2 regions of the Geovibrio sp. ADMFC3 genome follow, and region 1 is predicted to be linked to the other one. Evidence: predicted binding sites of a transcription regulator. Region 1 holds the regulator's gene; the other holds the start of a gene.
What was found. Region 1 encodes HrcA, which represses chaperone genes, less so after heat shock. Its sites were predicted from a motif close to TNTTAGCACTCNNNNNNNNNGAGTGCTAANA; they were not measured.
Positions count from the first base shown of each region.

Region 1 (15,812 bases):
AAAGCGGGCGGCATAGCAGCGTTTATAGATGCTGAACATGCCCTTGACCCTGTGTATGCCAAAGCGATTGGCGTTGACACTGACAACCTTATTGTCAGCCAGCCTGACAGCGGCGAGGCGGCACTTGAGATATGCGAGACTTTGGTTCGTTCCGGCGCAATCGATATAATCGTTGTGGATTCAGTTGCGGCACTTACTCCCAGAGCAGAGATAGAAGGCGAAATGGGCGATTCGCACATGGGTCTTCAGGCAAGGCTTATGAGTCAGGCTCTCAGAAAGCTTGCAGGTATAGTTAACAAGTCAAAGACATCACTTATATTCATCAACCAGACACGCTCCAAAATCGGCGTTGTTTACGGCAACCCTGAAACAACTACAGGCGGTAATGCTCTTAAATTCTACGCTTCAATCCGTATGGAGATTAAGAAAAGCACTGCATTGAAGGAAAAGGACGAGCAGGTCGGCAATCAGGGCAGTGCAAAAATCGTTAAAAACAAAGTTGCTCCCCCATTCAAGGTTGCGGAGTTTGATATACTCTACGGTGAAGGCGTTTCGAGAATCGGCGTGCTGATCGATCTCGGTGCCAAGCTTGATATAATCAACAAGGCAGGCGCATGGTTCAGCTACGGAGACACTAAGCTGGGACAGGGTAAGGAGAATGCAAGAGCGTTCCTGACTGCCAACGCTGAAATGGCTAAGGAGATAGACTCCAAGGTCAGAACACATTACGGAATCGCCGTTGCTCCTGAAAAAGAAGAAGGGTAAAATTCAGATAACACTTTCCGCACTAAGGGCAGTTTATCTGCCCGTGAGCGTGTACAAAAAAACTACAGGATGTAGGTTTTTTTGTTATCAAATGGAGGTCAACCGTGGATATTAATACTATTCTCCAGAGAACTGTTGCGATGGGAGCGTCAGACCTCCACCTTAAAGTCGGCAGACCGCCCACAGTGAGACTGCACGGAAAGCTTGAATCCATTCAGGGACTTCCGAAACTCACTGCGGAAGACACACTGAAAATAGCCACTGACGTAATGCCTCAAAGTGCCAAGAACCGCTTTAAAGAAGGAAAAGAGGCAGACTTTGCCTATGCCGTACCGAAGGTGGGGCGTTTCAGGGTGAATGCGTTTCTTCAGAGGGGCGTAATCAGCATGGTTTTCAGGGCAATACCCATAGAAATTCCCGACATTGAAAAACTCCATCTGCCTGAAGTTATTAAGACAATTTCTCTGGAGAACAGAGGTCTTGTGCTTGTTACGGGTATCACCGGCAGCGGTAAATCTACCACGCTGGCTGCGATGATCGATTATATCAATACCCATAAATACGTGAATGTAATCACTGTGGAAGACCCCATAGAGTTTATGCACGTTGATAAAAACAGCATCATAGCTCAAAGAGAGGTAGGAGCGGATACCAACTCATTCTCCGAAGCTCTGAAAAGGGCTCTCCGTCAGGATCCCGATGTTATCCTCGTGGGTGAAATGCGTGATCTGGAAACCATAGAAACTGCCATGCACGCAGCAGAAACAGGACACCTTGTTATGTCCACTCTGCACACCCTTGATGCGCCTGAGACCATAAACCGAATAATTTCTGTGTTCCCGCCCCATCAGCAGGAACAGATAAGAATACAGCTTGCGGGCATAATAAAAGCGGTAATCTCCCAGAGGCTTGTTCCCACATCGGACGGCACAGGTCGTGTCGCCGCCATTGAGGTAATGGTGTCAAATGCCACAATCAGGGAATGTATTGTGGATAAAATGAAAACCCGCCAGATAACCGACTTCATAGAGCAGGGGCGTTCTGTCTACGGCTCACAGAGCTTTGACCAGTCACTCATTGACCATGTACGTTCGGGGAATGTCACCTTTGAAGAGGCTATGAAGTGGGCGAAAAAGCCGGATGACTTCGCACTCAAAATGCGGGGTATATCATCATCCAGCGATAATGAGGAAAACGAGTGGAAGCTCGGAGGAATGCTCAATAAAGAAGAAGAGGAATAGATCTCCCCTTGATTACGCCTTCAGAATTCTTTCCATGCGTGACTATTCCGAGTACACCATGCGGGAGAAGCTTATTTCAAGATTCAGCCGTGAGGAGGCTGATGAAACCCTTAACCGCCTGAAAGAACTGGGCTATATCGATGATCTGCGTTATGCCGAAAATTTTGTTGTTTCCAAACTTCTGTCCGGTTTCGGGGTCTATGCTGTTATAAGGAAACTCCGTGAAAAAGGCGTGGATGTAAACAGAGGCTATGTTCTGTCCGTGGCGGAAAAGCGGGATATAGACATGGAAGACCTTATGGGAAATGTCCTGAAAAAGTATCTTGCAAAAACGGGTGATGAGGATAAAATATCTGTCCGTTCCAAGTGTATGAGATACATGCTGGGGCGTGGTTTTGACATATATGAAGCTGAAAAATATTTAGAGAGGTTGATGAATGAAAGTGATATTTCTTAAAGACGTCAAGGGTGTTGCGAAGAAAGGCGACATAAAAGAAGCAAAGGACGGCTACGCTAAGAACTTCCTCTTTAAACAGAATATTGCTGTGGAAGCTACAGAGGCTAACCTTAATAAGCTTGAACAGCAGAAAGCAAACGAAGCCGCAAAGGAACAGAAGAGAAAGGACGAAGCCAGAGCGCTTGCGGACAGGCTGAAAAAGGTCGGCATAAAAATGAGCAAAAAAGCCGGAGAAACAGGTAAGCTTTACGGCGCAATAACATCAGCAGATATAGCCGAAGCTCTCAAGGCGGAAGGTCTTGAGGTTGATAAGCGTGATATAGACCTCCATGACCCCATCAAGGATACAGGCATACACACTGTTAAGGTAAACATATACATGGACATTAAATCCGAGATAAAGGTTGAGGTTCATGGCGAATGAGATAAAGCGTGTTCCGCCGCACAGTCTTGATGCGGAGCAGGCGGTTCTTGCCTCTCTGCTGATAGATGACAAAGCGGCGGACAAAGTTCTGCACATGCTTACGGCGGGGGATTTCTATTCCCCGATCCATCAGTATCTATACTCTGTAATCTATAAACTCCATGAAAGCGGAAAGCCTGTTGACATCATATCTCTGGCAAATTACGCCAATGACAGAAACGAGCTTCCCCGAGCCGGCGGGGTGGAATACATCTCGTCCCTTGTGGAGATCATACCCAACTCCGCCAATGCGGAATATTACGGGAACATAGTTAAAGATAAGTCCACCCTGCGCCAGCTTATAGGCGTAGCCGTTGAGATGACGGAGGACTGCTACACCCGCACAGATGATGTGGCTGAGGTTGTGGAGGCGGCGGAGAAGAAGATATTCTCCCTTGCGGAGCAGAAGCTTAAGGCAGATGTTCTGCCCATAGGCGAGCATATGCACCGCACCTTTGAGGTGCTTGAAAAGCTTTATCACCGTAAGGAGGATACCACAGGTATTCCTTCAGGATTCATGGATCTGGATCAGATGACAAACGGTTTTCAGCGTTCGGATCTCATAATCATAGCCGGGCGTCCGGGTATGGGTAAGACAGCTTTCACCCTTAACGTTGCGCTCAACAGTTCCAAGTCAGTCAGAGAAGGAAAAGAGAAGTTCAATGTTGCATTCTTTTCATTGGAAATGTCAGCGCAGCAGCTTGTTCAGCGTCTTCTTTCAGGCGAGGCGGGGGTAAACTCAAACAAACTCCGTTCCGGTAAGTTCAGCTTTGAGGAATGGTCAAGGCTTACTGCGGCTGCGGGTGAGCTGAGCGAGCTTGGGCTTTATCTGGATGATACTCCGGCGATCACTGCAATGGAACTCCGTGCCAAGTGCCGCAGACTGAAAAGAGAAAACGGGCTTGACCTTGTTATAATCGACTACCTTCAGCTTATGGGTTCAAACAAAACAGAAAGCAGGGAACAGCAGATTGCTGATATTTCCAGATCGCTTAAAGCGCTTGCCAAGGAGATGGATATTCCGATTATTGCCCTTTCACAGCTTAACAGGGGAGTGGAAAGCAGGATAGACAAACGCCCGCTTATCTCCGACCTTCGTGAATCAGGAGCAATAGAGCAGGATGCGGATATCATTGTATTTCTTTACAGAGATGACTTTTACAACAAGGAAAAGAAAACAGGCATAACCGAAGTGATAATAGCAAAACACAGAAACGGTTCAACCGGAACTGTAAGCCTTGAATTTATCGGTGAGTACATGAAGTTCAGAGATATAGTTCAGGGATATGTATAAAAAATCATACATTTTTTCGGATCTGTTGTACATTGTGTACAGGATTTGATCTCAAACCCCTTGAAATCAGGGGATCTTTCAAATGGCATGGTTATTGCTTATAATAACCATGTTGTTGGAGGACACACAAAATGTTTCAAACTACACTCAATAATACAATTAAATTTGACGGCATAGGACTTCATTCCGGAGAAACAATTCAGGTGGTTGTAAACCCCTCATATACTGATACAGGCATAATGTTTCGCCGTGCGGACATATCAGGTTCTGCATATACAAAAGCAAGTCCCTATACTGTGACCTCCACTCAGCTTGCCACAAGCATCAACTGCGGCAAAGGAAGCATATCTACTATCGAACATCTCATGGGCGCACTTTACGGACTCGGTGTTGACAACGCTCTCGTGGATGTCTACGGAACAGAAGTGCCGATTCTCGACGGCAGTGCTTATCCCTTTGTTGAAATGATAAGAGAAGCCGGAATAAAAGAGCTTAATATAAAAAGAAAATATCTTAAGTTTAAGAAAAGAATCATCATAGAAAAAGGCGACAAGTGGATAGAGCTTATCCCCTCACGCTTTTTTAAAGTGACCTTCGGCATATCATTTGATGACAACTTCGTGCAGGAACAGAAGGCGTACTTCAATTTCTCAGACGGAGGCTTCATTGAAGATGTAGCCAGAGCAAGAACTTTCGGTTTCAAGAAAGATGTTGATGCCCTTCATGCTATGGGGCTCGCAAAAGGCGGAAGCCTTGAGAACGCAGTCGTTGTTGACGGCAGCGGAATCCTGAACCCTGAAGGGCTCAGATATAACGATGAGTTCGTTCGCCATAAAATCCTTGATCTTCTCGGAGACATATCTCTGATAGGCTACAGGTTTTACGGACATGTCAGGGCGTATAAGTCAGGGCACATGCTCAATAATATTTTTGCAAGAACACTGCTTGAATCTACTAACTGCTATTCCATTATAGAACAGCCGGATATGCCGGCATTCAGTTCGCTGCTTGAGCTGAAACCACAGGGGATTTAAGAGATTACCCGAAAGCAGCTTATAACCGGCTGCTTTCGGGGGAAATCTCTCTCTGATACCTTATATCCTGCCTGTTTCGCTTTGAAAGGCGGATTTCTCACCTTAAGACTTGCTTCCTTACGAATACATATAAAGACAGCAAACTTCAAAATTTTTACATTCACCGGCGCTTTCAGGACTACAGGAAATCTGATTTTTTCTACACCTTAAATCCCTTATGCTTATAGGTTAAAAAACTGCTTGACAGTAAAAGGCTCAAGTCATATTCTTTATTTAGCACTCTTTGACATTGAGTGCTAACAATCACAGGGCAAACATTGATAAGACAGGTAAAAATCAGAGATGCTGAACGAAAGGGAAGAATCGGTACTAAGGATAATCGTTGAAGAGTATATAAAGACCAGCGAACCTGTGGGCTCCCGCTATATCTCCAAGAGCGGACCCCTGCAGCTTAGTGCCGCATCCATACGCAACATAATGAGCGATCTTGAAGAGAAGGGTTATCTCACCCAGCCGCATACTTCCGCCGGGCGTGTCCCTTCCGACAACGGGTATCGCTATTATATAGACAAGCTGGTGGTTTTCGGCTCACCGGACAATGACATAATCTCCTCACTTCAGGAAGGCTGCCAAACCACCAGCGTCAACAGCTTTTTACAGCATTTCAGCCGTAAGATGGGCTCCCTCACTAATTCAGTGGGTTTTGTAGTGGCGCCCAAGCTGAATACTATGCACCTGAAGCATATAGAGTTCCTGCAGTTCAACCCATACACGATCCTTGCTGTTATTGTTACCAAATCCGGCATAGTGCATAACTTTATGCTGGAAATGGAGAAACCTGTTGATAAATCAGAACTCACAAGGGTGAGCAACTACCTTAACGACCATTTTTCAGACAAATCACTTGGCGAGATAAAATCTCATATCCTGAATGAGATGAAGGACAGGAAAGAACATCTCGACAGACTTTTTGAAAAAGCATACTCCCTCGGTGAGAGGGTTTTTGCCGTGGAAAATTTCGGGCATGAAATATATCTGGAAGGAACATCAAATGTTCTTGATATGCCGGAATTCAGAGATGTGCAGAAGATAAAAGAGATATACAGAATTTTTGAGGAAAAGCACTTTATTAATGAGATTGTTGAAAAGTGTATGACAGAAAGCGGAGTGCAGATCTTTGTGGGCTCTGAAATAGGGAAGGAGGAGATCAACGAGCTTGGTCTTGTATCCACAACCTACTCCAGAAGCGGCAATGTAGTGGGCAGTCTGGGGATAATCGGTCCTAAAAGAATGAGCTACCCCAAGGTTGTTTCCATTGTGGACTGTACATCTGAAATCATCACCAAAATGCTCAACAGACTTTCTGAATAAGTAAATAATGACAATGAGGATATAAATGAATTCGGACGAGAAAAAAACTTTGGATGAACAGGAAGCTGAATCCTGTACGGAGGAAACATCCGTTACGGAGAAAACTGAGCTTGAACTTCTGAAGGAAGAGAACGAAACCCTCAAAAAACAGGCTGAAGATGCAAAAAGTGATGCTCTCCGAGCCGTTGCAGATGCGGATAATTTCCGTAAGCGCATGGCAAAAGAGGCAGAGGAAAGAATCAAGTATGCCGGAACAAAGATACTGGAAAGCCTTCTCCCTGTTCTTGACAATCTGGAGATGGCACTCGCTCACACAGAGGAAAACAACCCTCTGAAACAGGGTATCGAGCTCACGCAGAAGCAGATGGTGGAAACACTTGCCAAAAACGGGCTTGAGAAAATTGAGCTGGAAATAGGCACAGAGTTTGACCCGGTTTTCCATGAGGCGCTGATGCTGGATAACACAGATGAATACGGCAACAACTGCGTAACTATGGTTCTTCAGAACGGCTACACCCTCAACGGAAGAGTGATACGCCCTGCCAAAGTCAAAGTAAATAAAAAGTAAAAGATATATCAGGAGGCATTTATGAGCAAAGTAATCGGTATAGACCTCGGTACGACAAACTCAGTCGTAGCCATTATGGAAGGCGGTCAGCCGAAAGTAATCGCCAACGCCGAAGGAATGAACACAACTCCCTCTGTTGTTGCGTTTACAGATTCAGACAGACTTGTGGGGCTGCTTGCTAAAAGACAGGCCATCACAAACCCCGAAAACACAGTTTTCAGCATTAAAAGACTTATCGGACGCAAGGTAGACGCTCCTCAGGTTGCAAAAGCAAAGGATGTTCTTCCTTACAAAATAGTTCCCTCAGACAATAATGACGCATGGGTTCAGGTGAAGGACAAAAAGTTTGCTCCGCCTGAAATCTCTGCGATGATACTTCAGAAACTTAAAAAAACAGCGGAAGACTATCTCGGCGAAACAGTTACGGATGCGGTAATCACAGTTCCCGCTTACTTTAACGATGCTCAGCGTCAGGCAACCAAGGATGCCGGCAAAATCGCAGGGCTTAACGTTCTCCGTATAATCAACGAACCCACGGCTGCTGCACTTGCCTACGGTCTTGATAAAAAACACGATGAAAAAATCGCTGTTTATGACCTTGGCGGCGGTACGTTTGATGTGTCTATCCTTGAACTCGGCGACGGTGTTTTCGAGGTTAAATCAACCAACGGCGATACATTCCTCGGCGGTGATGACTTCGATATGCGCATAGTTGAGTTCCTCATTGACCAGTTCAAAAAGGATAACGGCTTAGACCTTAAAAATGATAAAATGGCTCTCCAGAGGCTTAAAGAAGCCGCTGAAAAAGCTAAACACGAGCTTTCAAGCTCAACAGAAACAGAAATAAACCTTCCGTTCATCACAGCAGATCAGACAGGTCCCAAACACCTTGTGGTTAAGATGAACAGAAGCAAGCTTGAGTCTCTGGTTATGGATCTTGTGGACAACTCCCTTGAGCCCTGCCGCAAAGCCCTTGCAGATGCCGGTCTTAAGGCTTCTGAAATTGATGAGGTTATCCTCGTGGGCGGTATGACAAGGATGCCCCTTGTTCAGCAGAAGGTTAAGGCATTCTTCGGCAAAGAACCCCACAAAGGTATCAACCCCGATGAGGTTGTTGCAATAGGCGCAGCTATCCAGGGTGCGGTTCTTAAAGGCGATGTGAAGGATGTTCTTCTTCTTGATGTAACACCACTTTCACTCGGTATAGAAACCCTCGGCGGAGTGATGACAAAAATCATCCCCAGAAACACCACGATCCCCACAAGGAAAAGCCAGGTGTTCACAACCGCTGCTGATAACCAGACATCAGTTACCATCAGCGTATTTCAGGGTGAACGTGAAATGGCTGCGGATAACAAGTCCATCGGGCGTTTCGACCTCGTGGGCATTCCTTCAGCTCCCAGAGGGCTTCCGCAGATCGAAGTTACGTTTGACCTTGATGCAAACGGTATCCTCAATGTTGCAGCCAAGGATCAGGGAACAGGTAAAGAGCAGTCAATCAGAATCACTCCCAGCAGCGGTCTTTCAGATGATGAAATCGATCGTATGGTGAAAGATGCTGAACTCAATGCCGATGCTGATAAAAAGAAAAAAGATCTCGTAGAGATCCGCAATCAGGCAGACACACTTGTCTACAGCACTGAAAAATCCCTCGAAGAACACGGGGATAAGCTTGACGAAGAGACTAAAAAGAACATAGAATCCGCCAAGGAAGAACTCAAAGCGGTTCAGGGCGGAGAAGACATGGACGCTATCAAAGCGGCTGTGGAAAAGCTCACAGAAGCTTCTCACAAGCTTGCAGAGGTTATCTACAACTCTGCACAGCAGCAGAATGCTCAGAATGATGCCGGCGCTCAGCAGGCTGAAGAGCCTTCAGCTTCCGCCAAAGATGAAAACGTAGTGGACGCCGACTTTGAAGAAGTAAAAGAAGATAAAAAATAATATTATGTCAGGGGAGTCCGTGCGGACTCCCCTTAACTTCCTTCCTAAATAAAAGCCAATTTACGGGGATAAATAATTGAGCAGAGATTACTATGAGATTCTGGGCGTAAATAAAAACGCCACAGAAGCAGAAATCAAAAAAGCCTACCGCAAACTGGCGATGGAATACCATCCCGACCGCAATCCCGGCAATAAGGAAGCCGAAGACAAATTCAGAGAACTTTCAGAAGCATACGAAGTTTTGAGCGATCCGGAAAAGAGAGCGCAGTTTGATCAGTACGGACGTGTTTTCGATAATAACGGCTTTGGCGGCGGTTCCGGCGGATTCAGCGGAGCAGGTGCGGAGACAATATTTGAGGAGTTCTTTGGGGATGTGTTCGGTGATTTCTTCGGCTCTGCCGGAAGATCACGCAAAAAAAGCCGCCCTACCAGAGGCGGTGATATAAAAATCCGTCATGAAATAGAATTTGAGCAGGCCGTTTTCGGCTGTGATATAGAAGTAAGCGTACCCCGAATCGTGGAATGTACCCGCTGCGGCGGAACAGGAGCGGAAGACGGCGGTATCGAAACCTGCGCCACATGCAGGGGAACCGGAGTAATCCAGAACAGACAGGGGCTTTTCGCCATTACCACCACATGCTCATCATGCGGCGGAACAGGCAAGGTTATCAAAAATGTCTGCAAAGAGTGCAAAGGCGAGGGTGCAAAACGCATCCATAAAAAACTCAGTGTAAAAGTTCCCGCAGGTATAGAAGACGGTATGACAATCCGCATAGGCGGCGAAGGAAACCACGGACGCCACGGCGGGCCCGCAGGAGATCTTTACATTGCCGTATCAGTGAAGGAGCATAAATTCTTCCGCCGTGACGGCAGAGATATTTATCTGGAACTTCCTGTATCTGCTGTGGATGCAATGCTTGGAAAAACCCTTGAGATTCCCACCCTTGAGGGAAAAGAGGAAATAAAGATCAAGCCCGGCTCACAGCCCGGTGATGTCATAACCCTTAAAGGCAAAGGAATTGCGGATGTGCAGGGTTACGGCGTGGGCAACCAGCACATAGAGCTTAAAGTGATCATTCCCACCAAGCTCACTAAAAAACAGAAAGACCTGCTGGCAAAATTTGAGGCCGACTCCAACGACGACACCTACAAAACCGACAGGTCACTATTTGATAAAATAAAGGATTTCTTCGCATAGATATTGCAGTTTGGTTTTTTGGGAAGAGTTTGAGAAACTGTTTTTTTCCATTAAAAAAGGGTTTCTCATAATTTCTTTCTATTAGTCATGTACAGGTATTAAAAGGGAAACTTTTTGTAAAAAGCTTTCCCTAAATCCTTTCAAAAATTTTTAAACTGCTTCGCAAAGAATTAGCAGTGAGGTACTAAATATGTCCAAACTCAGTGCGGCAAGGCTCAAGGTAAAAAACGATCAGCTTGTGGATGAGTTCAATGCTTCGATCCATTTTGATAAGCGTCTGTACCGTCATGATATCCGGGGCAGTATTGCCCATGCTGAGATGCTTGCATCCTGCGGTATTCTGACAGCGGAAGAGGCGGAGACGATCAGTAAGGGTCTTCTCACCGTGCTTGGGGAGATTGAGGCGGGCAATTTCGTTTTCCGCACAGAGGATGAGGACATCCACATGGCGGTTGAGAAGCGCATGACGGAGATCGTAGGTGCTGTGGGCGGCAAGCTTCACACGGCACGCAGCAGGAACGATCAGGTCGCTGTGGATATACGTATGTATCTCCGTGAGGAGATTGAGGTTATTTCCGGTTATCTGGCGGAGCTTGTGAAGACTCTGACTGATAAAGCGGAGAAGCACATGGGCGTTCTTATGCCCGGCTATACTCATTTGCAGACTGCGCAGCCTATTCTTGTTTCTCACTGGCTCATGGCTTATGTGCAGATGTTCCGCCGTGATTACGGCAGAATGAAAGACAGCATGGAGAGAATGAATTTTTCTCCGCTGGGTTCAGGCGCTCTTGCCGGAACAACATTTCCTATAAACCGTGATATGACAGCGGAAAAGCTCGGCTTCGCAGCTCCGACTGAAAACAGCCTTGATTCTGTAAGCGACCGTGACTTTGCCCTTGAATTTCTTTCCGCATCAGCAATATGCCAGATGCACCTTTCCAGATTTTCGGAAGAGCTGATAATTTTCTCCACATCGGAGTTCGCATTCATAGACTTAAGCGATGACTTCTGCACAGGCAGCAGCATTATGCCCCAGAAGAAAAACCCTGACATGCCTGAGCTTATAAGGGGCAAAACTGGGCGTATATACGGTAATCTGATAAGCCTGCTCACCACCATGAAGGGGCTTCCTCTGGCATATAACAAAGATATGCAGGAGGACAAGGAGCCGCTCTTTGACTCTGTGGATACAATAAAGGCATCACTGCGTATCTTTATCCCGATGATAGAAAAGATGGGCATCAACGCCGAAAAGATGACAAAGGCGGCCAAGCTGGGCTTCTCCACAGCCACAGACCTTGCGGATTACCTTGTGCGTAAGGGCATGCCGTTCAGGGAGGCTCATCATGTTGTGGGCTCTGCGGTGGCATTTGCATTGGATAAAAGGATCGATATAAGCGAACTGACCATAGATGAGCTTAAATCCTTTTCCGAAAAGATAGATAATGATATATATTCATATATCACACCCGAAGCGTCTGTCGGCAGCAGAAAGGCGAAAGGCGGCACAGCGGGTGAATCCGTTAAAGCGCAGATAGATAGCGCAAGGAAGTTTCTGGATGAGGTTTTATAAATATCTCCTGACTTTTGCTGCCGTGGTGGCTCTGTTTACCGGCTGCGGCAAAAAGACCGACCCTGTCGTACTCACTGAAGCTGTTCCGGCTCCGGGTGAAAATCTGCGTATTTTCAACAATGATCAGGGCGTGGTTATCCGTAATGCGGATAAACGTTTTGCGGTGAAGGTGCAGAGGGCTGTTTTTGATCCTGAATGCGGCTGCCTTTCCGATTATGCTGACATAACAGAAATTCCACCTTCCACTGCATTTGTGGATGATAATGTCACTGCCGATGTGCGCTATGTTTACAGCATCACGGCGCTTCATCCTGTTTATAATAACAGATCCCAGCCTGTTAAAAAGGCTGTGATATATGCCCATCCGGTCAAGATAACCGATGTTCAGGTCAAAGAGCTTGCAGGCGACAGATATGCCTTTATCCTTAAAGCGGACAGACCCTATGAGCGTTTCGAGGTATTTATAGACGGCGGGCTTGAACTCCGCACATCAAGGGAAAACTTTGAGATAAATATGGACGGCAAGGAAAACCGCACCGTGACCCTGTATCCTTTTGACAGGTACGGCAATGCTGGTGAGGAAAAAATAGTTCGTCTCGCTGTGAGGCAGGCTGTTCCCAGAGCCCCGTTCGGTTTCAGGAGTGTTTACGGCAACGGAACTCTTACTCTTTCATGGGATGAGCCCGAAGGTGCATGGCTTTATAATGTTTATATGCTTAAAGACGGAGTCTATTCTTTTATCACAAAGGTTGACGTGCCTTTCTTCATGTATTCTGTAGGTCAGAACACCACCGACTGCGTAAGATTTGCAGTTTCTTCCGCCACTGACGGCAACGAATCCGAAAGAACAGAGTACGAGGCATGCTGGTAAGTTCGGCACTTATGCCTGAAGTATCCTCCGGCAGTGTTTTTCATGCTTGAAAAACGGACATGCGCTATATATAATTTGTGACTTTTTCCCCGCTGCATAAAGCGGGGCTTTGCAGAGAACAAAAGATTTTTCATACAGGTCGGTGTTTTTATGTTTACTATTCTTATTTCTGTCAGCGTTTCAGTTCTTCTTTCCATGGGTATGTATGCTCTCACCTATAATATCTGGTGGGCGCTTTCCGTGGCGGTTGTTGTCATTATTGCCACAAACTTCTTTATGGGAAGACATTTCCTGAACAAGCTCAAGGAGCTTTTCGGCAACGTGGAAAAGGATCTGAAGGCGGGCAGATACGAAAAGGCGATCGAACGCCTTAAAAGCGGATACAAGTTCTCAAACTGGCAGTTCTTTGTAAAAGAACAGATAAATGCCCAGATAGGTATAATCCTTTACTCCACAAAGAAATTTGAAGAGGCTCTTGGCTACCTTGAAAAGGGGTTTGACAAAAACTGGCTCTCCATGGTGATGCTTGCTGCTTCATACTACAGAGCTAAAGAGATGGATAAAGCGCTGAAAACTCTTGAAAAAGCAGTGAAAGGCTCTCCGAAGGAAGGCTTTGTCTACAGCTTTTACGCATGGATGCTCAGTGGAAACGGTGACGACACCAAGGCTATTGAGGTTCTCAACAAGGGTGTAAAAAAATGTCCGCTGGATGAAAAGCTTGAGGCTAATATGGAAGCACTGAAAAACGGCAAAAAAATCAAGATGGAGAGATACGGCAATGTATGGCTTCAGCTTCAGCTTGGCAAAATGCCCGAAGGTGCAAAACCTTATCAGCAGTTCCTTGCCAACCAGCGCATTAAGAGAAGGTAATAATTGAGAGATATTCAGAACGAAAAAGATGTCCGCAATATCAGCATTGACAAGGTGGGCATCAAAGGGATTGTTTATCCCGTTACCCTTGACGATAAAAAGAAGGGGCGCCAGCACACAAACGCCTCTATAAGCATGTATGTTCAGCTCCCGCAGGATTTTAAAGGCACCCATATGTCCCGTTTTGTGGAAATTCTCAATGACCACAGGGAGAATATGGGTATCTCCAGCGTATGGATAATACTGGAGGAGATGAAGAAGCGCCTAGGCTCCTCCGAATCGCACATTGAGCTTTTCTTTAAGTATTTCATAGAAAAAGAGGCTCCCGTCTCCGGATTGACCTCCATGATGGATTACACCTGCGAATATTATGCAACTCTCACAGATACAGAGAGGGATTTTGTCCTCTGCGTTAAAGTGCCGGTTATGACCCTTTGCCCCTGCTCCAAGGAGATAAGCGAATACGGCGCTCACAACCAGAGGAGCATAATTACCATCAAGGTGCGCTTTAAAAAGATGCTCTGGATAGAGGAGCTCGTGGACATAGCAGAATCTTCCGCATCTTCTCCTGTGTACCCTCTCCTTAAGCGTGAGGATGAGAAGTATGTCACCGAATATTCCTATCAGAATCCGGCTTTTGTGGAGGATGTTGTCCGCAACGCCGCAGAAAAACTCATGGCGGAAAGCAGGGTTATCTGGTTTGAAGTCTCAAGCGAGAACTATGAGAGCATCCATAACCATAGCGCTTACGCTGTTGTGGTTCGTGACAAGCGGGCTCTCTAGACAATTTATTCATTAACGGCTATAGTGAGTTCATGAAGCTGTTTTTAAGAATTCTCCTCGGCATTGCTGTTCTGATTACCGCTCTTCTCTTTGCTGACTCCATGAGAGAACAGCCATTTACCGGGCACTTTATCAGCGAATACCTGGTGCCGTTCAAAAACAGCCTGACTGTTTCCGGTGAAGCCGGAGAGGACAATATAACCTCTGCGGAGACACCGCCTCCCATTTCCGAAAATATCACTTCATCCCCTATACCCGAAACACCTGTGACTGAAGATAAACCCGAAACCGTTTCACCTCTGGCAGATGCTGTGAGGCGGGGTGATCTCGAAGCTGTTAACAGGTTTACGGCAAACGGCGGCGACATTAACGAGCCCGATGTTCTAGGCAATACTCCGCTGGTTTATGCAATTACCGGCGGCAGTATTGAAGCGGCAGAGCTTATGCTTATGCACGGGGCGGATCCTGATATAAAGGACTTTGAAGGGCGTACACCTACACATAAAGCGGCAAGGAGAAACAGAGAAGAGATAATCCGTCTGCTTCTGTCAAGAGGCGCAGATGTGAATGCTGCGGATAATCAGGGGATCACGCCGTTGATGCTTGCGGTTCAGTACGGTTTTCATGAAATTATTGTGGATCTCATAAAGAGCGGAGCGGATATTAACGCCGCCGATGCAAGCGGTTTTACCCCGCTGATGTATGCTGCCCAGTACGGCAATATTGACGGTGCGGCAGCCCTTATAGCCTCGCAGGCGGACACTATGAAGATGGATGATTACGGACGCAGCGCCCTTGAACTGGCGAAATCATACGGGCATGAGAACATAGCCAACCTGCTTGTCCGGAATATGCAGTAAACTTAAAGCCCCGCAAGCCCTTTCCATGTTTCAAACACAGCCATAAACCCAAGGACAACCTTCATTGCAGTTCCGATAAATCTGCCGGTGAATGTGGCTATGCCTCTCTTCAGGGCTGTTCTGTGGTCTGAGAATTTGAAGTATTCGTATATGTATGTTCCAAGAAAAGCTCCGAGGAATGTTCCGGGCACTGCCCCTATGCCGAGCATTATCCCTGCGCCGAATATTCCGCCTATGAGAGAACCTATGACGGATGCGAAGAAGCTGGCGTTTGATACTCCGTATTTTTTACCGACAAAATAAGACGCTGCAAGCTCAACAAGCTCACCGGCGGCAACGAGAATGAGGACGGAGTAAAAAACCTCCCAAGGCAGATGACCGGATGCAGCCCACAATAGAGGTATGAGAAGCGCTGCTATATTACCGGGCAGACCGAGAAGATTTATAAGAACAAATACCGTCTGCAATGTAACTGAAGCAAGTGCTATCATCTCCATTTCAGGGCTCACAGATCTATTTTCCT
Region 1 covers NZ_BAAFZG010000002.1:1,762,031-1,777,842, forward strand. The annotation lists gene recA (recombinase RecA) at 1-765, shown strand, start outside; gene ACYRYY_RS08775 (type IV pilus twitching motility protein PilT) at 870-2,006, shown strand; gene ACYRYY_RS08780 (regulatory protein RecX) at 1,951-2,463, shown strand; gene rplI (50S ribosomal protein L9) at 2,444-2,887, shown strand; gene dnaB (replicative DNA helicase) at 2,877-4,220, shown strand; gene lpxC (UDP-3-O-acyl-N-acetylglucosamine deacetylase) at 4,352-5,254, shown strand; gene hrcA (heat-inducible transcriptional repressor HrcA) at 5,597-6,625, shown strand; gene grpE (nucleotide exchange factor GrpE) at 6,651-7,193, shown strand; gene dnaK (molecular chaperone DnaK) at 7,215-9,134, shown strand; gene dnaJ (molecular chaperone DnaJ) at 9,211-10,332, shown strand; gene argH (argininosuccinate lyase) at 10,523-11,905, shown strand; gene ACYRYY_RS08825 (hypothetical protein) at 11,892-12,776, shown strand; gene ACYRYY_RS08830 (tetratricopeptide repeat protein) at 12,927-13,646, shown strand; gene folE2 (GTP cyclohydrolase FolE2) at 13,650-14,429, shown strand; gene ACYRYY_RS08840 (ankyrin repeat domain-containing protein) at 14,462-15,289, shown strand; gene ACYRYY_RS08845 (DUF456 domain-containing protein) at 15,292-15,786, opposite strand; gene ACYRYY_RS08850 (MBL fold metallo-hydrolase) at 15,795-15,812, opposite strand, start outside.

Region 2 (15,812 bases), 220 kb from region 1:
ATGAATTTTCACCTCTGGGACATGACAGGCATTACGGTAAATGGTGAGGGGTGCGGAGTTTGCCATAAGGGCGGAAACTTTGAAATAACTGACGGCATCACGGGGAAAATCATCCTTAATACTAATGCCAAAGGCGCAGAATCTTACGTTTTTTCCACTGTTTCCCAGTCGGAAAAAGGGGTGGATCTGACTGCGCAGGGGTTGTCTTTGTTCATTCCGATGAAATTTAAGGGAAATGTAAGGTTTTCCGGCAGAATTACTGTGGAATGATCGGTTGATCGGCTGAAACTACAGGTATATTATTATATTTATACAATTAATGATTGGAAGGGAGCAGAATGTCAGAACTGAGGTTTGACCCTGTTAAACAAAAATGGAGTGTAATCGCCACTGAAAGAAGCCGCAGACCCCATGATTTCCTTGTGGAGCGGCATGATTTTCACAGTGAAAAAGCGCAGATAAACTGCCCCTTCTGCTACGGAAACGAAGTTCATACCCCGAATGAGATTTATGCCTTGCGCCCCTTTGGCAAAAAGAATGACGGCAACTGGCTTACCCGCGTGGTTCCCAACAAATATCCTGCCTTCGGCATAGAGGGTGAGCTTAAACGGAGCGGCAGCGGAATATATGACACAGTGACGGGTATCGGTGCCCATGAGGTTATAATTGATACTCCCGTTCATTCCATGCGTCTTAAAACTTATGACAGAATGACGGTCTACAACCTTTTTTACACCTTCAGGGAAAGGGTGCGGGATCTCTCTAACGATACCCGCTTCCGCTACATCATGCCTTTTAAAAACTACGGACTTGGATTCGGAACTAATATTATTCATCCCCATTCGCAGGTTATAGCCCTGCCTGTGGTACCGAATATGCTTAAAACCAAGCTCCGCAGCGCAAAAGAGCATTACAGGCGCAAGGAACGCTGCATCTTCTGCGATATACTTGAGCAGGAGCATAAGGATAACAGCCGCATAGTGTATGAAAATCAGGAGTTTATAGCTTTCTGCCCATATGCTTCAAGCTTTCCCTTTGAACTGTCCATATATCCTAAACAGCACAGCCATAGCTTTGCAGTAATAACAGAAAGCGGGCTTACCAGTCTGGCTGATATGATAACAGAGATTTTTCACCGGCTGGACAAGGTACTTGAAGATCCGCCGCTGAATATGGTTATACATACATCGCCCCCGCTGAACTACCGCCCCGGCAAGCCTGACTTCTGGCACAGTATAAAGTTTGACTACCACTGGCACATAGAAATAGCTCCAAGACTCACCGGATATGCCGGTTTTGAGTGGGGGACAGGTTTTCATATAAATCCCGTACGCCCTGAAGAGGCTGCGGAATATTTAAGACAGGCGGGCGGCTCATGAACATAGCGCACATTGCAGGTGAAGCCGCACCGTTTGTCCAGACCGGCGGCTTGGGCACATTCATAGAAAAACTTGCTTCAGCTCAGGCATCGGCAGGGCACAGAGTGAGGATATGCGTTCCTCTTTATCTGCTGACGGATAGAGAAGCCGGTGAAATAGCAGATACCGAAGTACGTATAAATGTCAGCGCCGGAGAGCGGGAATACGAGTTTGCGGTTCACAGGGCTCTTGTAAACAGAGTTGAGTATCTTTTTTTCGGCAATACTGAGCTTTTCGGACGTGGGGGTATATACGGTTCCGGAGATTTTGACTATGCAGATAATGACTTAAGATATGCTGCCTTTTCTCAGGCATGCCTTTTCTATTTTGCAGGAGGCTCCACCTCCCCTGATGTGATCCACTGCCATGACTGGCAGACGGGGCTTGTTCCTCTTTATACCTCACTGCTGTTCAGGGATATGAAGTGGAAGACAGTTTTTACTATACACGATGTTCAGTGTCAGGGACTTTTTCAGCGTATGGATCTGGAAGAGCTTAATCTCCCATGGGAGGTTTATGACATTGAAGGTATTGAGTTCTACGGGCAGATAAGTTTCCTCAAGGCGGGCATAGTTTACGCTGACTTAATAACCACCGTGAGTCCCGCCTATGCACGAGATATCCAGACCGAAGGATTTGCCGGAGGTATGGAAGGAATAATCGCAAAGTATTCATATAAGTTGAAAGGAATACTCAACGGCATAGATTATAATGTATGGAACCCCGCAGCTGATCCATATATAAAATGCAGAACCGGCGGCGGGAACAACTGGAAAAAAGAGTGCAAAAAGGGGCTGGCGGAAAGCTTCGGCATCCACCCTGACAGGCCTCTTTTTGTTATGATAGGCAGAATGAGCAACAGAAAGGGATTGGAGCTTGTGCTTGATGCTGCTGCGGATCTGGCGCAGAAAGAGGCTGATTTCTTCATCCTCGGTCACGGCGACAAATCATACGTGCGGATTATCAAAAAACTTGCTGACAGTTTCGGCAATTTTTTTATCCACACCAAGTATGATCATGCACTGGCGCACAGACTGTTCGCCGCAGCGGATTTTATACTGGCGCCTTCGGTTTATGAACCTTTCGGCTCTTCTCATCTCATAGGAACACGGTACGGAGCCGTGCCTCTGGTAAACCCTTCAGGCGGAACCGAGGATACGGTTAAGTGCTTCACGGATAACGGGTGCGCACTGGTTATGAATGAATATACAGTAGTGGAACTTTTGAACAAGGTTGATGAAGCTATCAGGCTGTACAGCACGGGCGATTTAACGCAGAAGGTTATGGAATCCTCATGTTGCGCTGATTTTTCATGGGAGAGAGCAGCGGCACAGTACCTCGAAATTTACCAGTCACCGGACGGAGGAGGAACATGAATCTCTCTGAAATGACTAAGAAAGAGCTTTACAGGCTTGCTGTGGAGCTTAATTTGGCAAACAGGTCCAAAATGACCAAGGAAGAGCTTGAACAAGCTCTTGATAAGGCTATGTCCGATAATAAGACACATTCCAGCACGGAGCAGCACAAGGTTCATCCTTCCCCTGTTCTGCCGGAAAAAATAAGCCCTCCGGAATATCCCATACCCGACAGGTATCAGATAGATACGGCGGTTCTGCTTCCCGTCAACCCACGTAAAGAATACGTGTACTGGGAAGTGGCGGACAACACTGTAAACCGATTTAAGGTTCAGCATGAGAGCCCTGAGATTTCGTTTGTGCTGAAGGTCTTCGGCGGAAATGAAACAGACTCAGGAGAGGAGCTTGCCAGTGTCCGTGTGGGCAGATACGGCAACTGGTTTTTCGATCTCTATGTGCCGGACAGGCTGATCTGGGCTGAAATAGGGCTCATGGATAATAAAGGCAACTATTTTGCCGTGGCTCATTCACGGAAAGTACGTATGCCGTCTGATAAAATAAGCGAAATGATTGATGAGGAAACATGGATGACAGTAGGGGAAAAAATTGAGGATATATACCGCCTTTCCGGTGTGAACGAGCTTGATTCCGCCGTTCCGGGAAGCGTCCGTATATTTCAGGAGGTAATGCGTTTTCTTGAAACAAACGCCTCTTCCTCCGGCATGACAGCTAAAAGAGAGGGTAGATAATGTCCGGCTGCTGGATGTTGGTTCTTCACTCGCACCTTCCCTTTGTGAAGCATCCTGAATTTGACTACTTTCTGGAAGAACACTGGCTTTACGAGGCGATAAGCGAAACTTATCTGCCTCTTCTGATGAACATGAAAAAGCTTGAGGAGGAAGGAGTTCCTTTCCGTGTTACAGTCTCCGTGACTCCTCCTCTTGCTGATATGCTTTCAGACGGCATGCTTATGCAGAGGTTTGAAAAATATCTGGACAGGCTAATTGAGCTTGCAAATAAAGAGAAAGAAAGAACATCCGGCGATCGTGCGCAGAACCGTGTTGCCTGGATGTATCTTGAACGTTTTGAGCGTCTTAAAGAGTTTTATCACGGTTTTCTGGGCAGGAATGTTCTCAACGGCTATAAATACTTCATGAATAAGGGCAGCCTCGAAATAATCACCTGCGGGTTTACCCACGGTTTTCTGCCGCTGATGAATGGTGATAATGCTGTAAGGGCGCAGATTGAGCTTGCCGTGAAAAGCCATGAGAAGAAATTCGGCACGCCGCCCAAAGGAATATGGCTGCCGGAATGCGCTTATTATGCAGGGCTTGAAAAGGTGCTTGCAGATTACGGAATACGTTATTTCTTCGTTGATACACATGGAGTTCTCTATTCCAAGCCCAGACCCCGCTACGGTGTGTATGCTCCCGTTTACACCTCAAACGGTGTCGCAGCCTTCGGGCGTGACTATTACTCCTCAAAGCAGGTGTGGAGCAGCAAGGAAGGCTATCCGGGGGATACATGCTACAGGGATTTTTACCGTGACATAGGCTATGATCTTGATTCAGAATATATAGCTCCGTACATAAGCCCCGACGGAACAAGAGTTTTCACGGGGATGAAGTATCATAAAATCACCGGAAACAGTGAATATAAAGAGATATACGATCCTGAAGCGGCAAAAAGCAAAACGGCAGAGCACGCCGCACATTTTGCTGCGGAGAGAGAAAAGCAGATTAAGGAGCTCAACGGGCTCATGGACAGGAAACCGCTTGTGGTTTCACCTTATGATGCAGAGCTTTTCGGGCACTGGTGGTTTGAGGGACCTGATTTCCTCGCAAATGTTTTCCGTGAGATAGATAAAAATCCGGAGATAACAGCAGTGACCCCTATGGAATATCTCGCTGAATTTCCGACCAATCAGATGGTTGAGGTGAACCCCTCTTCATGGGGCGATAAAGGCTATTATGACGTATGGCTGAACAACGGTAATGAGTGGATTTACCGTCACCTGCATTTTATGGCGGATGCGATGGTGAGCCTTGCCCGTCTGCACAGCGGCACAAAGGAAGACTTCCTCAACCGTGCCCTTAACCAGATGGCGAGAGAGCTTTTTCTGGCGCAGAGCAGCGACTGGGCTTTCCTCATGACAACAGAAACAGCCACAGAGTATTCGGTAAGAAGAACTAAGGAACATATACATAATTTTCTCCGGCTCAGAGAACTGGTGGACAACAGAGACTTTGACTACGATTTTCTGATGAAGCTGGAAACAAAAAACAGTATATTTCCCGAAATAGATTTCAGGGTATATTCCTGAAAAAACGGAGGAAACCATGATTTCCAAGAAGATGGAAAAAGCACTAAACGAACAGCTTAATTTTGAGATGTATTCCGCTTATGTGTATCTCGCCATGAGCGCACACTGCGAGAGCAAAGGGCTTAAAGGCTTTGCAAACTGGTTTTATGTTCAGTATCAGGAAGAAATGATGCACGCTATGAAGTTTTATAACTTCATACTTGATCAGAGTTCTGAAGTCGAGCTTGAAGCTGTTAAAAAACCGAAAAAAGATTACGACACGCTTCTCTCAATATTTGAAGAAACTCTTGAACACGAGAGGGAGGTTACTAAAAGAATATATAAGCTTGTGGATCTCGCTCTTGATGAAAGAGATCACGGAACAAACGCTTTCCTCCAGTGGTTTGTGACCGAGCAGGTTGAAGAGGAAGCTTCCGTCAACCAGATTATCGACAAACTCAAGCTTGTTCAGGGTAACGGAAACGGCATCTTCCTGCTTGATACTGAGCTTGCCGCAAGAGTTTTCACCCCGCCCGCAGATACCACAGCTCAATAAACTTCAAAGCCTCCCCTAGCGGGAGGCTTTTTTTAATCCATAGGTATGAGAGCATAGCCTTTGTTCTGGTAGGCTATGAGGCTCACGTATCCGTTTTTAACAATCTCTATGTCATGCAGAACGTCTGCCCTGTCTACCTTCATATTTGATAGTGAAAGCCCGCACTGCTGAAAGCGGATTCCCATATCCATAAGCTCATGCACCCTTTTGTGCATTATCTTTTTCAGCCCTGTGTCCATAGCGCTGATATATTTATCTGTCTCAGTCATAAAAGCGGAAGCGTCGCCCCGTACAACGACAATAAAAATGGGTTTAATACCTGCGCTTTTGAGGGTTTCATAGGTTTTTCTGATGGATACAAGGCGGAGATCCAGAAGGTTTGCCTTACCCTGATTCAGATCGATTACCGCTTTGACTGTGCTTAGTCCTGCCAGTGGTTCAGATGGAATTTCATCGGCAATTGCTGCCGCCGCAAACATAAGCAGCAGAAGAACCGAAGCCAGAAATTTTTTCATTTTCTCACCGCTGAAGTTTTTTGTAAAATTATACCGTATTTTAAGTATTCCTGACCGGTTTTGTACAGAAATTCATATATTTTTCATCAATATATCTGTACAGCAGATGCTCGTCACGTCCTTTCGGTATGCCGAGGCGGGTTGTCTGAATTATTTTTTCAGGGACATAACCCATATCTGCCATGAACAGGCTGTCGTCAAATGTTTTGGCGTCATATTGTGGAACTTTCAGCCCAAGCGATCTACAGAGAAGGGTTTGCCCGCTGCATAGCTTCTCTGTTTCCCTTTCACGCCCGTCACTCTTATATGGGTTGAGGTGCTTCATCATCCGGAGCATGGCTTCTTCATTTCCGTAAGGGTAGCCGGATTTTATAAGCACAGCGTTCCCTTCCCCGTGGCAGCTCATGTTCAGGGAGTCTACGCCTCTGGCGTAATACATGTATATTGTTCCGGCGGGCATAAACAGCGCCTTGCGTTTTTCTGTGTAGCCAAGGGAAGCGTGGCTTCCTTTTTCATGCAGGTAGTAGCTTTCTGTCTCTATTATCTGCGCCTTGAGCCACACACTGTCATAAAGGCGGAATATCACCTTGCCCAGAAGATCACGGGCAACCTCGCAAGGGGTGCGGTCAAAGAACGATGCTTCAAGCTTTTTCATGGGATAATAATAGCGGAATCAGCGAAAGAAAAAAAGCCCCGCCTTTTGAGAGGACAGGAGGCTTTTTGTGGTTAAGTTTACTTTATCATGCCTTTATTAGTTTTGAAATTTTCTGGTTTTTTATATATTGAAAGTAGCCACTTATTGTCTGCTTTTAAATAGCTTTCTGTTTTAGGTGTTTCCATATCAGCAATATTGGCAATCTGTGTCAGGCAACTACGAATGTGAGTTCGAAGCTGTTCTAAAATACTAAAGTATTGCTCTTGAATATGCGGAGATCTATAATTTTCTCTATGGATAACATCCTCTTTCATTTTTGTTCTTAAATATTCTTCATAAGTGATAAATTGACGAACTCCCTCTGCTATAAGCTCTATTAATAGATATAAACCACCATCATAGTAATCAGATAATTTAACCTGTGAATCAATTAAGACCTTGCGAATTTCCTGCAATGAAGTTAAAGAATTATCAATGCAATTATCACAGCATTCTGTTGAGCTTAAGACTCTTTTGTCTGAAAGGCGAATCAATAGTTCTCTGGCTACTATTTTTTCTCTTTCTGTTGGTTTTAATGAGAATGAAATAAAAGGAAACGAGATTGTTATACCATCGACATGTTTATTAAATTTAATTTGAGCTTCTTTCAGTATCTTAGAAATTTCGAATTTGAACATTGCAGCTATCCTTTGCATTGATTTTCCGTTTAAGTAATTTCAAGCATTAAAAAACTTGTTTAGAACTTAGTTCAAAGCCAGCACACTTAACAATAAGCACCGTTAGTTTTCATTCATTTCTTTGTATGATTAAAGATATTGGTTGTCAGCCATTTTACTGTACTTGCTTTATAAAATAAATTATACAGTCCGTTGAAAAACATATCAAACAAAAAGTCCGCAAACCGGAGATTTGTTAACTCCTGAAACACTTTTTCATTTCTTTGCTCGGTTAAGAATACTGACAATCAGCCGCTTCACTGTGTCTGCTTCATCAGCTTTACTTGTTGCTATAAACAATGTCAATGCAGCCAACGCCTCATTACTTATGATCTGCTCTCCGTTTTCAGAGAGCAACTCGTTATTAATACTCAGGAAGTAAACAAAGCATGCTGCTGCAATACGTTTATTGCCATCAACAAAGGAATGATTCTTTACAATAAAATAGAGCAGATTCGCCGCCTTCTCTTCCATTGATGGATAAACATCCACTCCGTCAAAAGTCTGGGCAATTTGACCGATAGAGCTGGCAAAACTATCATCCTTAGCTTTTGCAAATACATCGCTCTCAAAACCGGAATACATTTCCCCGATCACTTGTCGGTAGTCATCTTCCTGTGGATAAATAATTTCTTTTACCGTGTTCCCTTTGTAATCAAGCGTTTCATGGTCATAATCATCCAGAAGAGTCAGCCCTTTGGCAAATATGGATAAAAGTCTCTCATTATCATTGTCCATTTTGTCTTCTATTGCTCTGCCCAGAATACGAATACCGGTTTTCAGATATTCAACCTCCTGTTCCTTCTGAGCTAAGCGCCGTTCGTTGATTGCATACCCCTGCACCAGATAATCTCGCAATCTCCCAGTTGCCCATTGGCGAAATTGAACACCTTGTTGCGACTTTACCCGATAACCTAATGAAATAATGACATCCAGATTATAGTATTCAACATTCTTTGATTGTGTTTTCCCTGCTATTGCTCCGTGCTGAGTGGTATGTGCAAAATCTGCACTTACCACATTTTTATCTAACTCACCTTCGTTGAAAATATTTTTGATGTGGCGGGAGATAACGGTTCTGTCTCGTCCAAACAGTTCTGATAACTGTTCTTGGTTGAGCCATACGGTATTATCATCAAACTGCACTCTGATTTCAGATGAATCACCGGATTTATAAATCTCAACTTTATTTTTCATGTATTTTGTTTTCTCCCTGCACAAAACCTGACTGAAGCTCTGACACTGCCTTATTATACCCATAAAGCTACACAACTTGCTGAAAAGAATGAAACTAACTGACAAACATATCAAACAAAAAGCCCGCAAACCATATGGCTTACGGGCTTTATTTAAGCGTATTTAGATTTAGTGAAAAGGTAAGCAGATGCTTACATCATGCCGCCCATTCCACCCATTCCGCCCATGTCAGGCATTCCGCCGCCCATGGGTTCTTTTTTATCGGGGATCTCAGTGATGAGAGCCTCAGTAGTAAGCATAAGGCTTGCAACAGATGCAGCGTTCTGAAGTGCGCTTCTTGTAACCTTTGTGGGGTCGATAACGCCGTCAGCAAGCATATCTGTGTATTCTTCAGAGTATGCGTTGAAGCCGTAGTTGTTGCTGGGGTTGTTTTTAATTTCGTTTACTATGATTGAGGGCTCGAAGCCTGCGTTAGCAACGATTTGTCTTAAGGGGAACTCAAGAGCTTTTCTTACAAGTTCCACACCGATCTGCTCGTCACCGTCAAGGTTCATAGCTTCAACAGATTTGAGAGCTTTGATAAGGGCAACACCGCCTCCGGGGACGATTCCTTCTTCAACTGCTGCTTTTGTAGCGTTGAGAGCATCTTCAACTCTGGCTTTTTTCTCTTTCATTTCAGTTTCAGTCGCTGCGCCCACTTTGATAACGGCTACGCCGCCCACAAGTTTTGCAAGTCTTTCCTGAAGTTTTTCTCTGTCGTAGTCGCTTGTAGTGTCTTCAGCCTGTTTTTTGATCTGGTTGACACGAGCCTGAATTTCTTCAGTTTTGCCTGCGCCTTCAACTATAGTTGTGTTCTCTTTGTCGATAACGATTTTTTTAGCACGTCCGAGGTCATCAAGGGTAACAGTATCGATCTTGATGCCGAGGTCTTCGCTGATAACCTGACCGCCTGTAAGAACAGCGATATCTTTAAGCATTTCTTTTCTTCTGTCGCCGAAGCCGGGAGCCTTAACAGCGCAGCAGTTAAGAGTGCCGCGGAGTTTGTTTACAACGAGAGTTGCAAGGGCTTCGCCTTCAACATCTTCAGCGATGATAAGGAAAGGAGCATTCTGTTTTGCAAGCTGCTCAAGAACAGGAAGGATTTCCTTCATGTTGGAGATTTTTTTCTCATAAATGAGGATGTAGGGGTTGTCGAGAGCTGCTTCCATGTTTTCAGGGTTTGTCACGAAATAGGGAGAGAGGTAGCCTCTATCGAACTGCATACCTTCAACAACATCAAGAACTGTGTCAGTTGATTTGTTTTCTTCGATTGTGATAACGCCGTCTTTGCCGACTTTTTCCATAGCTTCTGCTATGATTCCGCCGATTTCTTTGTCGTTGTTAGCGGAAATTGTGCCGACCTGCTCAATTTCTTTTTTATCAGCGATAGGTTTGGAGATTTTCTTAAGTTCAGCAATAACAGCAGTAACCGCCTTATCAAGACCTCTTTTGAGCTCCATAGGGTTAGCGCCGGCCACAACGTTTTTCATGCCTTCTCTGTAGATAGCCTGAGCAAGAACTGTAGCTGTTGTTGTACCGTCACCTGCGATGTCAGAAGTTTTGGAAGCAACTTCCTTTACCATCTGTGCGCCGAGGTTTTCAAGAGGATCTTCAAGCTCGATTTCCTTTGCAACGGAAACACCGTCTTTAGTAACAAGGGGTGAGCCGAATTTTTTTTCTATTACAACGTTTCTTCCTTTGGGTCCGAGAGTGACTTTAACTGCGTCTGCGAGTTTGTCTACGCCTCTTCCGATGGCGCGTCTTGCCTCTTCACCGAAAACAATTTTCTTAGCCATAGTAATTTATCCCTCCGTGTGATTAGTTAAGGATGCCGAGGATGTCATCCTCACGCATGATAAGGTATTCTTCATCGCCGAGTTTAACTTCTGTTCCGGCATATTTGCTGAAAAGAACTTTGTCTCCTGCTTTAACAGTGAGTTCTACCTTGTTTCCGTTGTCAAGGTATTTGCCGGGGCCTGTAGCGACAACTTCGCCTTCCATGGGTTTTTCCTTTGCACTGTCGGGAATGATGATTCCTGAGGCAGTTTTCTCTTCGCTTTTGAAGCGTTTAACGAGAACTCTGTCCTGAAGCGGCTTAATCTGTGCCATCTTCTTCCTCCTTTATTTTATTATTAAATTGCCTGTTTTAAGTTATTAGCACTCTGGTGTGTTGAGTGCCAACAGTGTTATTTTTATAGATCAAGCACAAAAAAATCAAGAGAAAAATAAAGGAAAAAGTGAATAGAATTATGGGTATGGAGGTCAGGCAAAAATCACAGCTGTGTACATGTGACGCCTTGATGCGTTAATCCGGCCTGATGCACGGATTAACGCCGGCTTTTTCGGTTATTTATGCAGTTCTATGTAATTTTGCAGCCCCTGAAAAATACCGTAGGCGATTTTTTTTCTGTGAGCAGTGCTTTTGAGAAGGTTAGCCTCTTCTCTGTTGGAAACAAAGCCTGCTTCAACAAGTATCGAAGGCATTTTCGCACCCACAAGGACATAGAACGGAGCCTGTTTGACGCCCCTGTTGTTTCTGTGGTTTGCTGTGCCGTAAACCGAGCGTGTCAGTGATTCCTGCGCTTTTGCCGCGAGTAGAAGCGATTCCTCCAGCTTGGAGTTAAGCATTATATCTTTAAGGATGCCCTGAAGGTCGCTCATGGATTTTTCTGTTGCCATGTTTTCCGCAGCAGCTACCTCAAGGGCGGTCTGATCCTTGGTAACGTTAAGAACGAAGGTTTCAAGCCCGCTGCTGTTTTTGTTTCTGCTGGCGTTAACATGAACGGAGACGAAAATATCCGCCTTGAGCCTGTTTGCTATGGCTGTTCTTTCTTCAAGGGGAATGAAAACATCCGTCCTTCTTGTGAGATGTACTTCAATATTAGTATTCTGCTTGAAGAGCTTCTCAAGCTCCAGAGCTATGTCCAGAACTATGTCTTTTTCTTTCAGCCCGTAATAGGATGCGCCGGGGTCTTTTCCGCCGTGTCCGGCATCTATAACGATACGGCGGATCTTAAGCCCGAAAACTGATGCAAGCGTAGCCTTGGAGAGATCACGGTCGTTTGTGACATTTCTCTCCGCTGTTGCAAGTGTTTCCTTCGGTTTGCTGTCTATGTCCTGATTGCTGACGTCTATTACTATTCTGTCTGGGTTGCTCATTGCAAAAACAGTGAAGTCCTTGACATTATCACTGTCCAGAACTATGCGGGTAACCCCCGGACGGTTCGGAGCCCAGCGGACAGAGCGGAGCAGACCGTCTTTTATATCAATCTCTTTCGGGATGGATGTGTCTATGGAATCGGTTTTGAGGTCGATGAAAAGCCTCGGCGGCTTGTTGAACTCCGGGTTTGCCTTAAGCCAGTGTTTCATGAACTCTGTGGGTTTATTCAGGTCAATTACCACTCTTGTGTAGTCGCTTGCGGCAAAGTGACGGATACTTTTAACAATTTTATCGGTCTGGTCGCCGGATTTTACTCCGTAATATGTTTCACCGCTTTTTTCTTTTACGGCATCATCTGCATAAAGGCTGTCTGTGCTTGAGGGCGGCGTGTCGGGTGCATTGGCAGCGGACGCCGGATCAGGTTTGAGTTCAGGCACTGCCGGAGGGATGTTGGTGCTTGTCTGTGCAGCAGGTGCCGATGTAACAGAAGGCGGCGGAGTGATGGCACGCTCCTTTCTTTCTGCGGCTGCGATGTATTCGTTTATCTGTTCCAGTTTTTTCTTAGCTGTAGGAGTGTCTTCGGATTTAGGGAACTTTATCAGCATTTTATTAAGAGTGAAGCGTGCTGACGGATAATCCTTGCTGGCTATGTAGATGTCCGCAAGCTGTATGTAGGCGAGGGATGCGAGCCTTGTACTGTAGTTAACCGCCAGAAGGTTCAGGTGGCGTATTGTTTTGAGAAGGTCGTCTCTGCTGCCGAAGCGTTTGTAGCTTCTGTAATATGTTTGAGCTGTGTAGTGGAGAGAGTCATCTGCCAATGCTCCGGTGGGCTGTACTGAATATATCTGAAAGAACCTGTCTGCTACGTTTTCGTATGACTTTCTCGTGACTTTGGACGATTTTTCAATGTAGGCAAGATCATTCTTTGCTGAGTTGTATTTGTCTATCAGCTCTTCGGCGAATGCTGAGGCGAACACCGCAAGCAGAATTAAAATCAGTAGGACAATTTTTCTCATCACGCTACAGTTTCCTTTTCAGGTATCTTCCCGTGTATGAATCCGCACATTCGGCGCATTTCTCGGGAGTTCCTTTAAAAATTATTGTTCCTCCCCCGTCACCGCCTTCGGGTCCGAGGTCTATTATATGGTCGGCGCACTTGATAACATCAAGGTTATGCTCGATGATGATAACAGTATTTCCGCTTTCGGTCAAAGCTCTGAAAATCTTCACCAGCTTGTTTATGTCATCAAAATGAAGCCCTGTTGTGGGTTCATCAAAGATATACATGGTTTTTCCCGTAGGGCGCTTCATAAGCTCCTTAGCGAGTTTCACTCTCTGGGCTTCACCGCCGGAAAGGGTTGTGGCGGGCTGACCCAGTTTGATATAGCCGAGACCGACATTTACAAGCACTTCAAGCTTATTTCTTAATTTCGGCACATTTTCAAAAAACTCAAATCCCTGATTCACTGTCATATCAAGCACATCGGAGATATTTTTATCTTTATAACGTATATCCAGCGTATCACGGTTGTATCTTTTTCCGCCGCAGACATCGCACTTGACGTACATATCGGGGAGAAAGTGCATCTCTATCTTGATATATCCCTCGCCCTGACAGGTTTCGCAGCGTCCGTAGCGGACATTGAAGCTGAATCTTCCCGCTTTGTAGCCCCGCTTTTTGGCATCAGGAGTCTGTGCAAACAGTTCTCGTATATCAGTAAGAACGCCTGTGTAAGTTGAGGGGTTTGATCTGGGCGTACGTCCGATCGGGCTCTGGTCTATGTCAATTACCTTATCGATCAGTTCAGCACCGCTGAGTTCAGTGAAACTGCCGCCTCGCATCCCTGTTCCGTGGAGACGCTTCATCAGGGCAGGGTAGAGAGTGTCCATTATCAGTGTTGATTTGCCTGAACCGCTGACACCAGTTACGCAGACCATAAGTCCCAGAGGGATTTCAAGGTCGATCCCTTTGAGGTTATGCTCTTTTGCTCCTTTTAAGATAAGTGAGCGTTTTTTATCGAGCTTTTTACGTTTGGGTACTTCGATTTCCTTCACACCGCTGAGGTATGCTCCTGTAAGCGATTCTTCACAGTGGCGTATCTCTTCCGGTCTCCCGCTGAAAACTATGTTTCCGCCTTTTCGTCCGGCGCCGGGCCCCATATCGATCACATGGTCACAGGCGGCTATGGTGTCCTCATCATGTTCCACCACGAGGACAGAGTTTCCTATATCCCGCAGATTCTTCAGGGTTGCTATAAGCATGTCGTTATCACGCTGGTGCAGACCGATTGAAGGCTCATCCAGAACGTAGAGAACTCCTGTGAGTCCGGAGCCTATTTGGGTGGCAAGTCTTATCCTCTGCGCTTCGCCGCCGGAAAGGGTGGATGATTTTCTGGAAAGCGTGATATATTCAAGCCCCACATCCTTCAGAAAGCTGAGGCGGCGCTTGATTTCAGCATTGATTTTATCTGCGACCTCTTTTTTAAAGCCTTCAAAGTAAAGATTATTGAAAAAGTCCAGCGCTTCGGTGATGTTAAGTTCGGAAGTGTCATATATGTTTTTTCCGCCGACCGTAACAGCAAGGCTGGTTGGTTTAAGCCTTGCTCCTTTACATTCGGGGCAGTCCATTGAGGACATGAATTTTCTTGCGGTTTCTCTGTCCGGCATGTTGTCGGAGTAAAGCTTTTCACGGAGCCATCCGATTACGCCGTCAAACTTTTTCTCGTACTGAACCTTTTTTTCTCCTCTGAAAGTTTCCAGCTTGAGGGGAGTTTCTGCTCCGTTGAGCATTATGTCCTTCTCTTCCTCTGTGAGCTTTGAGAAGGGTTTGTTCATATCTATGCCGAACTGCTGCGATATGGCTACCAGTGTATTGTAATGATGGAAGTTATCAAACTGTTCCCACGGTTTCAGGGCTCCTTCCCTTATGCTTAATGAGGGATCGGGGACTACAGCGTCCATATCAAAAACAGATTTTTCACCCAGACCCTCACACTCCGGACATGCGCCGAAAGGGTTATTGAATGAAAAACTGCGGGGTTCTATCTCTTCGATGCTGATATTACACTCAGGACAGGCAAATTTTTCGGAAAACAGGCGTGTTTCGCCGTTTATATCTATCTCCGCCAGACCTTCGGAGAGTTTCAGTGCAGTCTCCACAGAATCCGCCAGTCTGCGGTTCAGCCCTTCTTTAAGCTTGAGCCTGTCTATGGAAACGCTGATTGAATGCTTTATTTTTTTATCAAGCTCTATCTCTTCCTCAAGGCGTCTCTGTTCTCCGTCAACCATTGCACGGACAAAGCCGTCCTTCAGGAGTTTTTCAAAAACTTTTTTATATTCCCCTTTTTTCCCTCTGACTATGGGCGAGTAAATCTCGATCCTTGATTCATCAGCGTGGGAGGTTATGAAGTCTACTATCTGCTGAACGGAGTAGCTCTCGACCTTTTTGCCGCAGGACGGGCAGTGGACATCGCCCACACGGGCATACAGCAGACGCATGTAGTCATAAATTTCCGTAATTGTTCCAACAGTTGAGCGGGGGTTTTTGCTGATTGATTTCTGTTCGATACTTATTGCGGGGGAGAGGTAGTCAATGGAGTCCACATCAGGCTTTTCCATCAGCTCAAGGAACTGGCGGGCATAAGCAGAGAGCGATTCCACATAACGTCTTTGCCCTTCGGCGTATAAGGTGTCGAAGGCAAGGGTGGACTTGCCGGAGCCGGAGACTCCGGTTATTACCACCAGTTTATTTTTCGGGATTTCGAGATCGATGTTTTTAAGGTTGTGCTGTCTTGCGCCTTTAATGATTATATTGTCATTCGTACTGTGTTTTGTCATCCAGAGATACCGAGATTATCCTTTCATATTTTTCATCATAGATGAAGACAACCTTCTGCATT
Region 2 covers NZ_BAAFZG010000002.1:1,986,597-2,002,408, forward strand. The annotation lists gene ACYRYY_RS09815 (alpha-amylase/4-alpha-glucanotransferase domain-containing protein) at 1-270, shown strand, start outside; gene galT (galactose-1-phosphate uridylyltransferase) at 339-1,379, shown strand; gene ACYRYY_RS09825 (glycogen synthase) at 1,376-2,794, shown strand; gene ACYRYY_RS09830 (DUF4912 domain-containing protein) at 2,791-3,522, shown strand; gene ACYRYY_RS09835 (glycoside hydrolase family 57 protein) at 3,522-5,096, shown strand; gene ACYRYY_RS09840 (ferritin) at 5,113-5,631, shown strand; gene ACYRYY_RS09845 (DsrE family protein) at 5,664-6,146, opposite strand; gene ACYRYY_RS09850 (DNA-3-methyladenine glycosylase) at 6,187-6,801, opposite strand; gene ACYRYY_RS09855 (hypothetical protein) at 6,879-7,478, opposite strand; gene rhuM (RhuM family protein) at 7,734-8,714, opposite strand; gene groL (chaperonin GroEL) at 8,906-10,549, opposite strand; gene groES (co-chaperone GroES) at 10,572-10,862, opposite strand; gene ACYRYY_RS09875 (N-acetylmuramoyl-L-alanine amidase) at 11,100-12,929, opposite strand; gene uvrA (excinuclease ABC subunit UvrA) at 12,934-15,750, opposite strand; gene ACYRYY_RS09885 (DUF342 domain-containing protein) at 15,728-15,812, opposite strand, start outside.
Region 2: groES (co-chaperone GroES) is a predicted target of HrcA. The motif match lies at 10,906-10,936, and genes of this name have one in related genera.